Regions from separate parts of the Arthrobacter sp. Y3221159 genome, predicted to be linked through region 3. Evidence: riboswitches for the same ligand, from Rfam matches in the RefSeq annotation. Region 3 holds a riboswitch; each other region holds the start of a gene.
What was found. A riboswitch is a leader RNA that binds a small molecule or an ion and turns the genes downstream of it on or off. The one in region 3 is predicted to bind S-adenosylmethionine.

Region 1 (4,290 bases), on a different contig from region 3:
CACCGCCGAACGGCCGGCGTCCCACCACCTCTACTTCGGCGTCAAGGTCGATCTCCTCGGCGGACAGATAGCGGAGCAGGTCCGGGTTATCGTCGCTGATCCGCGTGATCCTGCCGGTGTGGCCCTTATCCAGCTCGCCCATCAGGTGCGCCCTGGGCATTAGCACCTTGCCGTCCGCCGTGGGAATAGGATCCCCGTGCGGGTCCCGGCTGGGATCGCCGAGCTTCGCGGCGACGCGCTCAATGAAAGTATCTGACACTGCGTGCTCGAGCAGTTCGGCCTCGTCGTGGACCTCATCCCAGCTGTATCCAAGCTGCTGGACCAGGTAGGTTTCGATCAGCCGGTGGCGCCGCACCATGGACAAGGCAAGCCGCAGTCCCGCGTCCGTAAGGGTAATGGCGCTGTACGGCTTGTGGTCAACAAGGCCCTGGTCCTTGAGCTTGCGAACCATTTCCGACACCGACGAATTGGCCACGCCCAGCCTTTGAGCCAACTGCGAGGACGTGATGGGCTTGTCCTGCCATTCAGTGAAAGAGTAGATGACCTTGACGTAGTCCTCAATGGAGGAGGAGGGCGCGCTGGTCTTCACAGGACCAAGCCTACCGGGTGCCCAGGGAGCGCGGCGGAACCGCTCATACTTTGACTGCCCGCCACGACAACGTCAGGTACGGCAGCCCGATGTCCTCGTCCGCGGCATGTCCCAGGTGCTCATGCAGGTACCAGTCAAGGTTGGCGAGGACCTTGGCACGGGTGGCATCACCTGCCCGGAGGTAATAGCTGCGCGATTTGGTCAGTTCGATCAGGTCCTCGGTGCTGACGGTGTCCTGCCAGTGCGTCACGTGGCTTTCCAGCTCACCGAATTCCGGGCCCACCACCGGCCGGTGGCCGGGCTTGTAGACGTCCCCGGCGTGCATGATCCGTGAGAGCCGGTGCACCCAGGGGACGGTGGTGTCCAGTTGGTTCCAGACAAGCCCGAGTGTGCCGTGCGGACGCAGGACGCGTGCCAGTTCGGTGCTCGCGGTGAGGGGATCGCACCAGTGCCAGGCCTGGGCAACGGTGACGACGTCGAAGGCGGACGACGGCAGGCCGGTGGCTTCGGCGGTTCCCAGGACCGCGGTGGCGCCGGGATAGTGTGCCTTCAGCTGGTCCAGCATGTCGGCGGAGGGGTCGACTGCGGTGACGGCCAGCCCGCGTTCCAGCAGGAGTTCAGTAAACTTGCCGGTCCCTGCCCCGGCGTCGAGCGCATCCCTCGCGCCCGCGGGGATGAGCCAATTGGCAGAGTCGGCGGGATAACCGGGCCGGACCCGCTGATAGTGCCTACCGCCCTGCTGGAAACTCTTGCCCAGCTCCCGGCGCCGCCCGAGATCCAGCTTTGGGCCACCCCGAACCACGTGCGGCCTCCTTCAGTCAATGCCCTGCGGTACCTTCCGAATTTACCGCATCTGCCGGATGGGTCAGTCGTCGGTGCAGGGAGCAGCGCCGGCGGTCCCAGGCGTGTTCGGGGCCCAGTGCGGGTAGGTGCGGGTGTCATTGGCGGGAACCCACCGCCCTGAGTCCACCACGTAGTCCCAGCCGAGCCCGTCACGGCGCAGCTTGGCGATGCCGGCCAGGAGCCGCTGGGCATCCTCCAGCCGGGAACCTACGCCGAAGCTGGCGCGGAGCGAACCCGAAGGCAGGCCCAACCGCTTCAGCAGGGGATGTGCGCAGAAGCGTCCGTCACGCAGGCCCACGCCGTGCTCGGCCGACAGGTACGCAGCCACGAGGCCTGCGTCGTAGCCCTCAACCGAGAAGTTGACCACGCCGATGGTGTCGGTGTCCGGGTTGGTGTCCTTGAAGATCTGGTGCACTGTGACGCCGTCGATCTCCTGGAGGCCCTCCACCAGGAAGGAACGGATGGCGGATTCGTGGGCGTGCCAGCGTTCCTGGTCCAGGCCCGCGATGACCTGGGTGGCCTTGGCCAGGGTGGCGGCACCCAGGACGTTGGGGGAGCCGCCCTCGTGGCGGGCCGGGCCGGTGGCCCAGCTGACGCCGTCGAGCCTGGCCTCCTTGACCGCGCCGCCGCCGGCGAGGTGCGGGGTTCCGGCGTCGAGCCAGTCCGGCCGTCCCACCAGGACGCCTGCGCCGAAGGGCGCGTACAGCTTGTGGCCGGAGAAGGCGACGTAATCGACGTCGTCCGCGCTGATGTTGATGCGGCGGTGCGGCGCCAGCTGGGCCGCGTCCACCACGATGCGGGCCCCGTGCTGGTGGGCCAGGGCCGCAAGGGCGCGGACCGGGAGGATTTCGCCCGTGACGTTGGAGGCGCCGGTGATGGCCAGCAGGCTGACGCCGCCCTGTTCCAGCTCTGCACGTACGGCGTCGATGGTTCCCGCGATGGTGTCGGCGGCAACAATGCTGCGGTGGGGAACGCCCTGCCACGGCAGCAGGTTGGCGTGGTGCTCAATGTCCAGGTACAGGACGTCGCCGGCGGGCTGGCCGCCGTTGAGGGGCAGGCAGCCGGCCAGCAGGTTGAGCGAGTCCGTGGTGTTCCGCGTGAAGATGACGGAGTCGTTCGGGCGGCCGCCCACAAAGTCGCGGACGATGCTGCGGGCGTTTTCGTAGACCGAGGTGCTGATCTGGGACGCGTAGCCGGCACCGCGGTGGACGCTGGCATAGAAAGGCAGGATCTCGTTGAGGTAGGCGGACACCACCGAGAGGGCGGGGGCGGAGGCGCCATAGTCAAGGTTGGCGTAGCGGATATGGCCGCCGGAAATCAGCGGTGCCTGGATTTCCGCGCCGGTGACGGCGGCGAGAGGCCGGCCGGCCAGTGCCTGCCGTTCGTCAAACACGGAATCAGCGGTGATGGCGGCGTTGGGGGAGACGGTGGCAGTTGTCACAGAGACCTCACTTCAAAACAGGACTCCGCTATCAAGGGAATCCGCGCTTGCCGCATCCGCTCCGGACCGGCCTGGTCGTCACCCGGGGCACCCCACCGCGAATGGAGGGTTGCCGGCCAGCAAACCGGGGTTTTGCGCTGGCACTCGTGACCTGGTTAAGAGCGTAGAACATGGGCCGGCCAGGATTGAAGCCGGCGCAATTGTTAAGGCCTTTGTTACGCGGGAATGGAAAACAGGCTTTTCGGCGAAGAAGACGACGGCGGACACCTCCTTCTGGAGGTAACCGCCGTCGTTTGTTCGGTTGCAGGGGGCTTTAGAGCAGGTCGTCAAGGTACGGGTTCAACCGCTGCAGCACCTCCGAGTGCAGGATGGAGTTGGTGGCCAATGCGTTCCCGCCGAACGGGCCATCCTCGCCCTCAAGCGATGTGAACCGCCCACCCGCCTCCACCACAATCGGCACCAATGCAGCCATGTCGTACAGATTGAGCTCGGGTTCGCAGGCGATGTCCACCGAGCCCTCTGCCACCATGCAGTAGGACCAGAAGTCACCGAAGGCACGGGTCCGCCACACATCCTCGGTAAGGCCGAGGAACTCGTCCAGGTTTCCCCGTTCCTTCCAGCCGGAGAGGCTTGAATAGGACAGTGAGGCGTCGGACAGGCTGGAGACGTCGGACACCCGCAGCCGGGTAGCCGCGGCAAGGGAACGGCCCATGTAGGCACCCATGCCCTTGGCCGCCCACCAGCGCTTGCCCAAGGCTGGAGCGCTCACGACGCCGACCACCGGCTCGCCCTCGTCAACGAGGGCAATAAGGGTGGCCCACACGGGGACGCCACGGACAAAGTTCTTGGTTCCGTCGATGGGGTCGATGATCCAGCGGCGCGAGCCGTGGCCGGTACTGCCGAACTCCTCACCGAGCACTGCGTCGCGGGGGCGGGAGCGGGAGAGCTGGCCGCGGATGGCTTCCTCGGCGGCCTTGTCCGCGTCGGTGACCGGCGTCAGGTCGGGCTTGGTCTCCACATGGAGGTCCAGTGCCTTGAAGCGGCTCATGGTCTGGTCATCCACGGAGTCGGCCAGGACATGGGCCAGGCGCAGGTCATCGTTGTAGCTCGAAGCGGGTTGGATCATGGTTCCAAACTACCGTCTGCAGGCTGTTCTGCTGGGAGATTGGCTTTGTCAGTTGACGCTGCCGAGCTCCTTTGCCTCCTGGGCTTCCTCCCGCGGATCCGCTCCGAGCAACCGGCGCAAGGACGCCAGCCGAGCCTCTCCGGTCGGGCCCGCGTGGCCTTCCGCCACCCAGGCATCCAGGCCGCAGTTAACGGCAGTTGCCGTGTGCTTGCAGCCGCGTTCGCAGGCGTCGGTGCCGGGGGAGAGGTCCGGGAAGGACCGCAGGATCCGGTCCGGGTCCACATGCGCCAG
Region 2 (4,290 bases), on a different contig from region 3:
ACCCGGAATCCGGGTCCGGGCAGCTGCCTTGCCTGTGGTGACTGGCTGCGTGCTACTTCTTGCTGGCAGCCAGGAGGTCTGCGGTGCCCTTGGCATCCGCGGCGTCGACGTCATGCAGTGAGATGCCCCTGGTCTCCTTGAGGAAGAGCACGGACACCGCCGTCACGATGCAGGCGGCCAGGAGGTAGAGGGCCACCGGAAGGGATGAATTGAAGCTGCCCAGCAGGGCGGTGGCGATGATCGGCGCCAGCGAGCCGGCAACGATCGAGGTCACCTGGTAGCCCAGGGACACGCCGGAGTAGCGCATCCGGGTGGGGAACATCTCGGCCATGATGGACGGCTGGCCCGCGTACATCAACGCGTGGAAGAGCAGCCCGATGGTGATGGCGGCCAGGATGACCATGTCATTGGCTGTGTCCATCATGGGGAAGGCGAAGAAGCCCCAGGTTCCGCCGAGGATGGCGCCCGCCATGTAGACGGGCCGCCGGCCGAAGGCATCGGAGAGCTTGCCGACCAGCGGGACGGCGCAGAAATGGATGAAGTGCGCCACCAGCAGCAGGAGCAGGATCCGTGAAGTGTCCGTCTGGACAACCACTTTCAGGTACGTGATGGAGAACGTGACCACCAGGTAGTAGAGGATGTTTTCGGCGAACCGGAGCCCCATGGCGGTGAAGACGCCGCGGGGGTAGCGGCGGAAGACTTCGGCAACACCGTAGCCCTTCTTTTCCGCGGTGACTTCCTTCCTGGCTTCGATGAAGATCGGAGCGTCCTGGACCTTGGTGCGGATGTAGTAGCCGACGATGACGATGACGGCGGACAGCCAGAACGCCACGCGCCAGCCCCAGCCGAGGAAGGCTTCCTGGGACAGGGTCGAGGACAGGGTGAACAGTACGCCCGTGGCCAGCAGGTTGCCCATTGGAACAGCGGACTGCGGCCAGCTGGACCAGAACCCGCGGGACTTGTTGGGGCTGTGCTCTGCCACCAGCAGCACGGCGCCACCCCACTCACCGCCGACGGCGAAGCCCTGCACGAAGCGCAGGAACACCAGGAGGGCAGGAGCCCAGTAGCCGATCTGCGCGAAGGTGGGCAGGCAGCCCATGAGGAAGGTGGCCACACCCACCAGGATGATGCTCAGCTGCAGGAGCTGCTTGCGGCCGAACTTGTCACCGAAGTGGCCAAAGACGATGCCGCCGATGGGGCGGGCCACGAAGCCTACGGCGTAGGTGACGAATGCGGCAATGATGCCGTCCAGTTCCGTGCCAGAGTTGGGGAAGAACGTTTTGCCGAACACCAGTGTGGCGGCAGATGCGTAGAGGAAGAACTCGTACCATTCGACCACCGTGCCGGCCATCGAGGCCGTGACGACTTTCTTCAGCCCTGAGGCCTTAACATCGGTTTCCTCGAGCCGCCGTGCGGCGGAGTGTTCCGTACTCATGAGTGAACTCCTTTGGCGTCTCCGTCGACACCACAATGGGGATCGGACAGCGGTTTTGTGGCGAGCACCACAAAACTGCAGGTTCACACGAGTATTGTCTGGTGACGCGCTGAGCTCAACACCGAATACTGCAGGAAGCATCTGCAAAAATGCACATCCAGCACGGCAGCCTGGCGGGAACCCCGGGCTGGGCAGAGGTTCAGGGCAGGAGGTGCTCGCGGAGCTGGTCCCCGAGCTGCCCAATTTCCGTCAGGAAGCCGTCGTGGCCGATCGGCGCCTGGATCAGATGCACGCCCACGTCCCCGGGCAGTGCGCGCGCCAGCTCCCGCGACTGGGACGGGAAGTAGAGCCGGTCCGAGTCGACTGCAGCGATGAAGAACCGGGCTTCGGAACGGGCCAGCGTCTCGGCCAGCGTTCCGCGTTCCCTGCAGACGTCGTGGCTCATCAGCGCTTCGGTGATGGCGATGTAGCTGTTGGCGTCGAAGCGCTGGACCAGCTTGTTGCCCTGGTGGTCCAGGTAGCTCTCCACCTGGTAGCGGCCGCGGCCCGACAGGCAGTCAGCCTGCAGCGGTGATTCCGGGGCCTGGGGCTCCCGGCCGAACCTGCCCTCCAGCTCGGCGGCGGAGCGGTAGGTGATGTGCGCGATGCGCCGCGCCAAGGCCAGGCCTTCCTCGGGGAAGGGGCCACCGTAGTAGTCGCCGCCGTTGAAGTTGGGGTCCTGGCGGATGGCAAGGGTCTGCGCCTGGGCAAACGCGATTTGCTCTGCCGTGCTGGCGGCGCCCACGGAAATCACGGCGCAGCGCTGCACCCGCTCCGGGTAGGTGATGGCCCATTCCAGGGCGCGGGCACCGCCCAGGGAACCCCCAAGGACTGCGTACCAGCTGCCGATGCCGAGCTGGTCTGCCAGCCGGGCTTCGGCCACGGTGCTGTCCCGCAGTGTCACCAGGGGGAAGCGGGAACCCCAGGGTGTCCCGTCCGGGGCGGGCGACGACGGCCCGGTGGACCCGTAGCAGCCGCCCACAATGTTGATGGACACCACGAAGAACCGGTCCGTGTCCACGGGGGCACCGGGGCCGGCGAGCTGTTCCCACCAGCCGGGTTCGTCGCTGTCGCCGCGGGTGACATGGGTGCTGCCGGTCAGGGCGTGCTCGATGAGGATGGCATTGCTGCCGTCGGCGTTGAGCGTGCCCCACGTTTCGTAGGCGAGTGTGACGTCCGGCAGGTAGCCGCCGGCTTCCAGTTCCAGGCCCCCGATGGAGGCGTAGCGGACAATTCCGTGCTCGGGAACGGTGGTGGGGGTGACGGTAACCGTCATGGCAAGACCTCTTCTACGCGCTTGCCCACCGGCGGAATGACCGGCAGGCCAGGTCTTCACCCGGGGCACCCCACCGCGGAAGGAGGGTTGCCGGCCAGCAAGCCGGGGCTGTCACTGGCACTCATGACCTGGTTCGAGTGTACGAAACACCACCCGGCCCGGGCCAAGAGTGTGACTGGTTGTGACTTCCCCGGCTTTGCGCACGCAGGCCGGCCACCCGCCGTCGGGCCCTGGTCCCCGGACCGTCCGCTCAGGCGCCCTGCGCCTCCTTGGCGGCACGGAACCCGGCTTCAAGGTCGGCGAGGATATCGTCGATGTGCTCCAGGCCGACGGAGAGGCGGACCAGTCCCGGAGCGACGCCGGCCGCCGCCTGCTGCTCCGGTGACAGCTGGCTGTGGGTGGTCGACGCCGGGTGGATGACCAGCGAGCGGACGTCCCCGATGTTGGCCACGTGCGAGTGCAGCTCCAGTGCGTCCACGAAGCGCTTGCCCGCCTCGGCACCGCCGGCCAGGTTGAAGGCGACAATGGCGCCGGTGCCCCTGGGCCCGTACTTGCGGCCGCGCTCGTACCAGGGGCTGGAGGGCAGCCCGGCGTAGGCGACGGATTCGACGTCGTCCCTTGCTTCCAGCCACCGCGCCACCTCCCCGGCGTTGGCCACATGGCGCTCCACGCGCAGGCTCAGGGTCTCCAGGCCCTGCGAGATCAGGAAGGCGTTGAAAGGCGAAACGGCGGAACCGAGGTCGCGCAGGAGCTGGACCCGGGCCTTGAGGATGTAGGACAGGTTGGCCCCCAGCGCCCCGCCCTCGCCCAGGTCGCGGCCGTATACCAGGCCGTTGTAGGTGGGGTCCGGGGTGTTGAAGCCGGGGAAGCGTTCGGGGTCCTTGCTGAAGTCGAACTTGCCCGAATCGACGATGACGCCGGCGATCGCGGCGCCGTGGCCGCCCAGGTACTTGGTGGCCGAGTGGACCACGATGTCCGCGCCCCATTCCAGCGGCCGGATCAGGTATGGCGTGGACAGCGTGTTGTCCACGATCAGGGGCACGCCGGCCTCGTGGGCGGTGCGGGAGACGCCCTCGATGTCCAGCACGTCCTGCCGCGGGTTGGACACCACTTCGGCAAAGAAGAGCTTGGTGTTGGGCTGGACCGCCTCGCGCCAGTGGTCCAGGTTGTCCGGGTCCGCCACGAAGGTCACCGAGATGCCGAACTTCTTCAGGGTGTGGGCGAACAGGTTGTAAGTGCCGCCGTAGAGGCTGGGGCTGGCCACGATGTGGTCGCCGGCCTCGGCGATGTTCAGGACGGCGAATGTCTCTGCCGCCTGCCCCGAGCTGAGGAGGAGCGCGGCCAGGCCTCCTTCAAGGCTCGCAATCCTCTGCTCAACGGCATCCTGGGTGGGGTTGCCGATGCGCGTGTAGATCGGGGCAAGCTCGCCGAGGGCGAAGCGGTTGGCAGCGCTCTCGGCGCTGGGAAAGACGAAGGAGGTGGTCTGGTAAATGGGCAGGGCGCGGGCGCCGGTGGCAGCATCCGGTTCCTGGCCGGCGTG
Region 3 (4,290 bases):
TCGGCGCCGTCGTGCGGCATGCCGTGAACGTCACCATGCGCGGCGACTTGGACCTCTCGGAAGTCGATGCCGTTCCAGACCTGCTGCGGGTGCGGCAGGCCTAGCCAGTTGGTAACCGTGGCGTTGAGGAAGGCCACGTGCCATACTCGGCGCGTGGCGCCGTCGTACTCTTTTCATGCCGAGCTTTGGCTCTATCCCGGCGAAGCGGGCTGGCACTTCCTCACCTTGCCGCCGGACGTGGCGGACGACATTGCAGAGGAAAGCGAGGCCGGCAACAAGGCCTTCGGCTCGGTCAAGGTCGCGGTGGAAATTAGCGGCCACCGCTGGCTGACGTCCATCTTTCCGGACAGCAAAATGGGCTCGTACCTGCTTCCCGTCAAGAAAGCTGTACGGGAAAAGGCGCGCATCAAGGCGGGCGATAGCGTGGACGTCCGGCTGGAGCTCCAGCCGGACAATGCTCCGCCGGGAGAAAGCTAGATCTGCTTCAGGGCCTGCTCGAGGTCGCGGATCAGGTCGCCGGCGTCCTCGAGCCCAACGGACAGGCGCACCACGCCGTCGCTGAGGCCGATCGCAGCCCGTCCCTCCGGCCCCATCGCACGGTGCGTGGTGGTGGCTGGGTGCGTAATCAGGGATTTCGAATCGCCCAGGTTGTTGGAGATATCGATGATCCGCAGCCCGTCCAGCAGCGCGAAAGCGGCTTCCTTGCCCGAGCGGCCGCCGGACGGAGCGAGCTCCAGGGTGAGCACCGTGCCGCCGGCGCGCATCTGCCTGGCAGCAAGTTCGTACTGCGGGTGCGACTTCAGCAGCGGGTACTTCACCCAGCTCACGGCAGGCTGCTGCTCCAGCCATTCGGCGAGCCGGAGGGCTGTTGTGGAGGAGTGGTTGACACGCAGCGCCATGGTCTCCAGGCCTTTGGTCAACACCCACGCGTTGAACGGCGAAAGCGACGGGCCGGTGTGGCGCATCAGCTGCTTGACCGGACCCTCGATGTACTCCTTGGTGCCCAGGATGGCACCGCCCATCACCCGGCCCTGGCCGTCAATGTGCTTGGTGCCGGAGTAGACGATGACGTCCGCGCCCAGCTGGCCGCAGCGTTGGAGCAGGGGAGTGGCAAAGACGTTGTCGACGACGACGGTGGCCCCGGCAGCGTGCGCGAGTTCGCTGACCGCGGCGATGTCCACGATCTCCTGCATCGGGTTGGACGGAGACTCGAAGAAGACGGCGGTTGTGGGCTGGGACAGGGCGGCGCGCCACTGCTCCAGGTCCGGACCGTCCACAAAGACGGTCTCCACGCCCCACCGCGGCAGGATTTCGTTGAGGATGACGAAGCAGGAACCAAAGAGCGAACGGGCGGCCACCACGCGGTCCCCGGCAGCGAGCAGGGCGCCCAGGGCGGTGAACACGGCGGACATGCCGGACGCGGTGGCAAAGCACGCCTCCGTTCCTTCGAGCAGCCGGAGCCGCTCCTGGAAGGTCGCCACGGAGGGGTTGCCGTACCGGGAGTAGACGAAGCGCTCATCCTCGCCGGTGAAGGCGCGTTCCGCAGCAGCGGCGGATTCGTAGACGAAACCCGAGTTCAGGAATACCGCTTCGGACGTTTCCTGGAAGTTGGTGCGGTCCAGCCCGCCGCGGACGGCCTGGGTGTCGGGGCTCCAGCCGGCGGCGTCGTTATTGAAGGTCACTTAGTTCTTTCCCAGGTTGGTCGGCAGGCCGCGGTTCTTCCAGCCATTGACGGTCCGTTCGCCGTAGCGGTCCGGGTCGCCTTCGAACCCCTCCAGGACGTTGTAGGAGGTGAAGCCGGCCTGGGTCGCGGCGATGGCGGCGGAGATGGAGCGCTGGCCGGAGCGGCAGATGAACACCAGCTCCGTGTTGGAATCCTCCGGCGCCTGCTGGCTCAGGTCCTTCAGGAAATCCGGGTTGGGAATGCCGCCGGGGAATGTCCACTGGATGAACAGCGGATCGTTGTCCGTGGCCTTGGTGTCCGGAATGCCGATGTGCGCCCATTCGCCCTCGGTGCGCACATCCACCAGGATGGCGCCTTGCTCAAGCTTGGCCCAGGCTTCCTCCGGCGTCAGGTCTCCTGCGTAGCTCATGCGTGGCCCTCGCCGTCGAACTCGAGGTCCTCGCTGGCTGCTTCCAGGTCGTCAACAGCGGTGGCGACGGCGGCGTCCGCCGATGCGATGGCGGCCGGCAGGACCACGGCCTGGGCAACGATGACGCTGGTGCCGTTGAAGGCTGCCGCCGGGCTTCCGTGCAGGACGTAGCCTTCGGCGAGTGCGGTTGAGATCCGCTCACAGAATTCACGGTTGTCCGGGCCGCTGATGAGGCGGTAGGACAACTTTTCTTCGGGGGCGTCGGACACGACGGATCTCCTTCTCTCACGCTTGCAGCTCGAATCGGTCGATATGCCGAGTATTCACCTGAGGCACCCCGCCGCGGAAGGAGGGTTGCCGACCGGCCAGTCAGGGCTTGGCGCCGGTACTCATTACTCCCCAAAAACGTAACATCTGGCACCGGCGGCCGCATCGCCGTCGTCGTCATGTTGCGTAACTGAAGCGGAAACGCTGCCGAAGGCGGCGAGGCGGTGCCGTCACCGGTGAACGGCCGACGGCGGTATCACCGCAGGTGGGCGGGTCTTTCTTTCCCATCCCGGCGCGACGGCCCGATACAGTTCTTGGGGGGCAGCGCCCCGCCGTGAAAGATCAGCACTGGGGGTCCCTTGAACATGCGAACAGCCACGCCCTGCCGCCGCCCCCGTCCGGCCCTGGCCCCCCGTCTTCGCGTGGCCTGGGCGTTCCTTGCCGTACTTGCTGTTGCGTATGTGACTGCGGTCCTGCCGGCGGGGGCGGCCCGGGCAGCCGAACCCGCACCGGACGCGGGCAAGCCGCTGCTCGGCGTCGTCCTGGAATGGGGCGAGGACACCGCTGCAGGGTTTGCCGAGCGGCTGGGAGCGTCACCGGCTGTCTATGGACACGACATCGCTTTTCCCTACCGTTCCTCCGAGCAGAACGACATCAAGGGATTCCTTGAACAGTCCTCGCTCCAGGGCGCCCACGCCATGCTCACGGTCAAGCCCACGGTGCCGCTGGACCAGATAGACGCCACGGCAGCCGAGTCATTCGCCGGGGAAATCAGACGGCTTACCGCGCAGTTCCATGGGCAGGTGCTGGTGCGGTTTGCCCCGGACATGAACGCCTCCTGGGTGGAGTGGGGCCAGCAGCCGGCCGAATACCGGAAGGCGTTCCAGGCTGTCTCCGCGGCATTTGGGGATTCCGGCAACGGCCGGACGGTTATGGTCTGGGAGCCGTACCTGGGCAAGGACTACCCCTTTGACCGGAACCGGAACGCGCCGGCCCGCGGAAGCGACGGTTTCGCCTTGCTGGATACCAACGGCGACGGTGCCTGGAACGGGTCTGACAGCGCCTACGAACCGTACTATCCGGGTGATGATGCCGTGGACTGGGTTGGCCTGACGGCTTTCCATGACGATACCGCCGGTGGCGCCGCAGTCAATACCGTTCCGCGCGCCGGTGAGCTGGAGGACATGCTGACGGCCTCGGGCGGCGAAAACTTCTACGCCACCTATGCCGAGGAGCGGGCCAAGCCGTTCCTGCTGCAGACCGCCGCCTTCTACAGCCCCGCGTCCGGCGGCGCGTCCGAGGCTGAGATCAAGACCGGCTGGTGGGACCAGGTGGTGGGCACTGCCACGTCGGCAGAGTTTGGCAGGACGTCCGCGGTGGTCTGGGACGAGCGCACCAGCACCAGGGACACCGGCGTGGCCAGCATCGACTGGCTCCTGACCGGCAGCCCGGAGATCGCCCGGGCGGCGCTGGACCGGCTGGAGGCCTCGCCCTTGGTGACCGGTCCCGTCACGGAGGTGTCCACCGGCGGCAGCGACTATGTCCGGGCAAACACGCTGGCCGGGGCTGCCGCCTGGACAGTATGGGCCGCACTCGTCATCCTCCTGGTGGCCCTCTGGCAGATTCCGCGGCGCGTTCACGCCGCAACAGCTTGGGGTTACACGGACCCGTCCGGCAGGGATTCGCGCGTGGACCTGCTGCGCGGACTGGCCATCGTGTTTGTCGTGGTCAACCACCTGGGCATGACGTCCCTGTTCCAGCTCCTGACCCAGGAGGCGGTGGGCTTCGTTTCGGGTGCCGAACTGTTTGTCCTCTTCTCCGGTCTAGTGGTGGGCATGGTCTACGGGCCCCGGGTGAAAGACGATTTTGGAACCGTCGTGGACCTGACGTCCCGACGCGCCGGCAAGCTCTACCTGACTGCACTGATAGT

Region 1: it holds a riboswitch for S-adenosylmethionine, as region 3 does, so the genes downstream of both, AC5RT3_RS10590 (aminotransferase class V-fold PLP-dependent enzyme) here and AC5RT3_RS15405 (DUF1737 domain-containing protein) in region 3, are expected to answer to the same signal.
Region 2: it holds a riboswitch for S-adenosylmethionine, as region 3 does, so the genes downstream of both, metX (homoserine O-acetyltransferase MetX) here and AC5RT3_RS15405 (DUF1737 domain-containing protein) in region 3, are expected to answer to the same signal.

The regions. Positions count from the first base shown of each region.
Region 1 is NZ_JBNHFC010000008.1:195,142-199,431, reverse strand. It holds gene AC5RT3_RS10600 (metal-dependent transcriptional regulator) at 1-589, opposite strand, end outside; gene AC5RT3_RS10595 (class I SAM-dependent methyltransferase) at 633-1,391, opposite strand; gene AC5RT3_RS10590 (aminotransferase class V-fold PLP-dependent enzyme) at 1,455-2,873, opposite strand; SAM riboswitch class IV at 2,912-3,025, opposite strand; gene hisN (histidinol-phosphatase) at 3,187-3,999, opposite strand; gene rsgA (ribosome small subunit-dependent GTPase A) at 4,048-4,290, opposite strand, start outside.
Region 2 is NZ_JBNHFC010000007.1:166,752-171,041, forward strand. It holds gene AC5RT3_RS09505 (MFS transporter) at 53-1,435, opposite strand; gene metX (homoserine O-acetyltransferase MetX) at 1,635-2,750, opposite strand; SAM riboswitch class IV at 2,763-2,879, opposite strand; gene AC5RT3_RS09515 (bifunctional o-acetylhomoserine/o-acetylserine sulfhydrylase) at 3,001-4,290, opposite strand, start outside.
Region 3 is NZ_JBNHFC010000015.1:45,608-49,897, reverse strand. It holds gene AC5RT3_RS15425 (glutamate--cysteine ligase 2) at 1-104, shown strand, start outside; gene AC5RT3_RS15420 (DUF1905 domain-containing protein) at 154-477, shown strand; gene AC5RT3_RS15415 (O-succinylhomoserine sulfhydrylase) at 474-1,682, opposite strand; gene AC5RT3_RS15410 (rhodanese-like domain-containing protein) at 1,683-2,093, opposite strand; gene AC5RT3_RS15405 (DUF1737 domain-containing protein) at 2,090-2,362, opposite strand; SAM riboswitch class IV at 2,376-2,490, opposite strand; gene opgC (OpgC domain-containing protein) at 2,726-4,290, shown strand, end outside.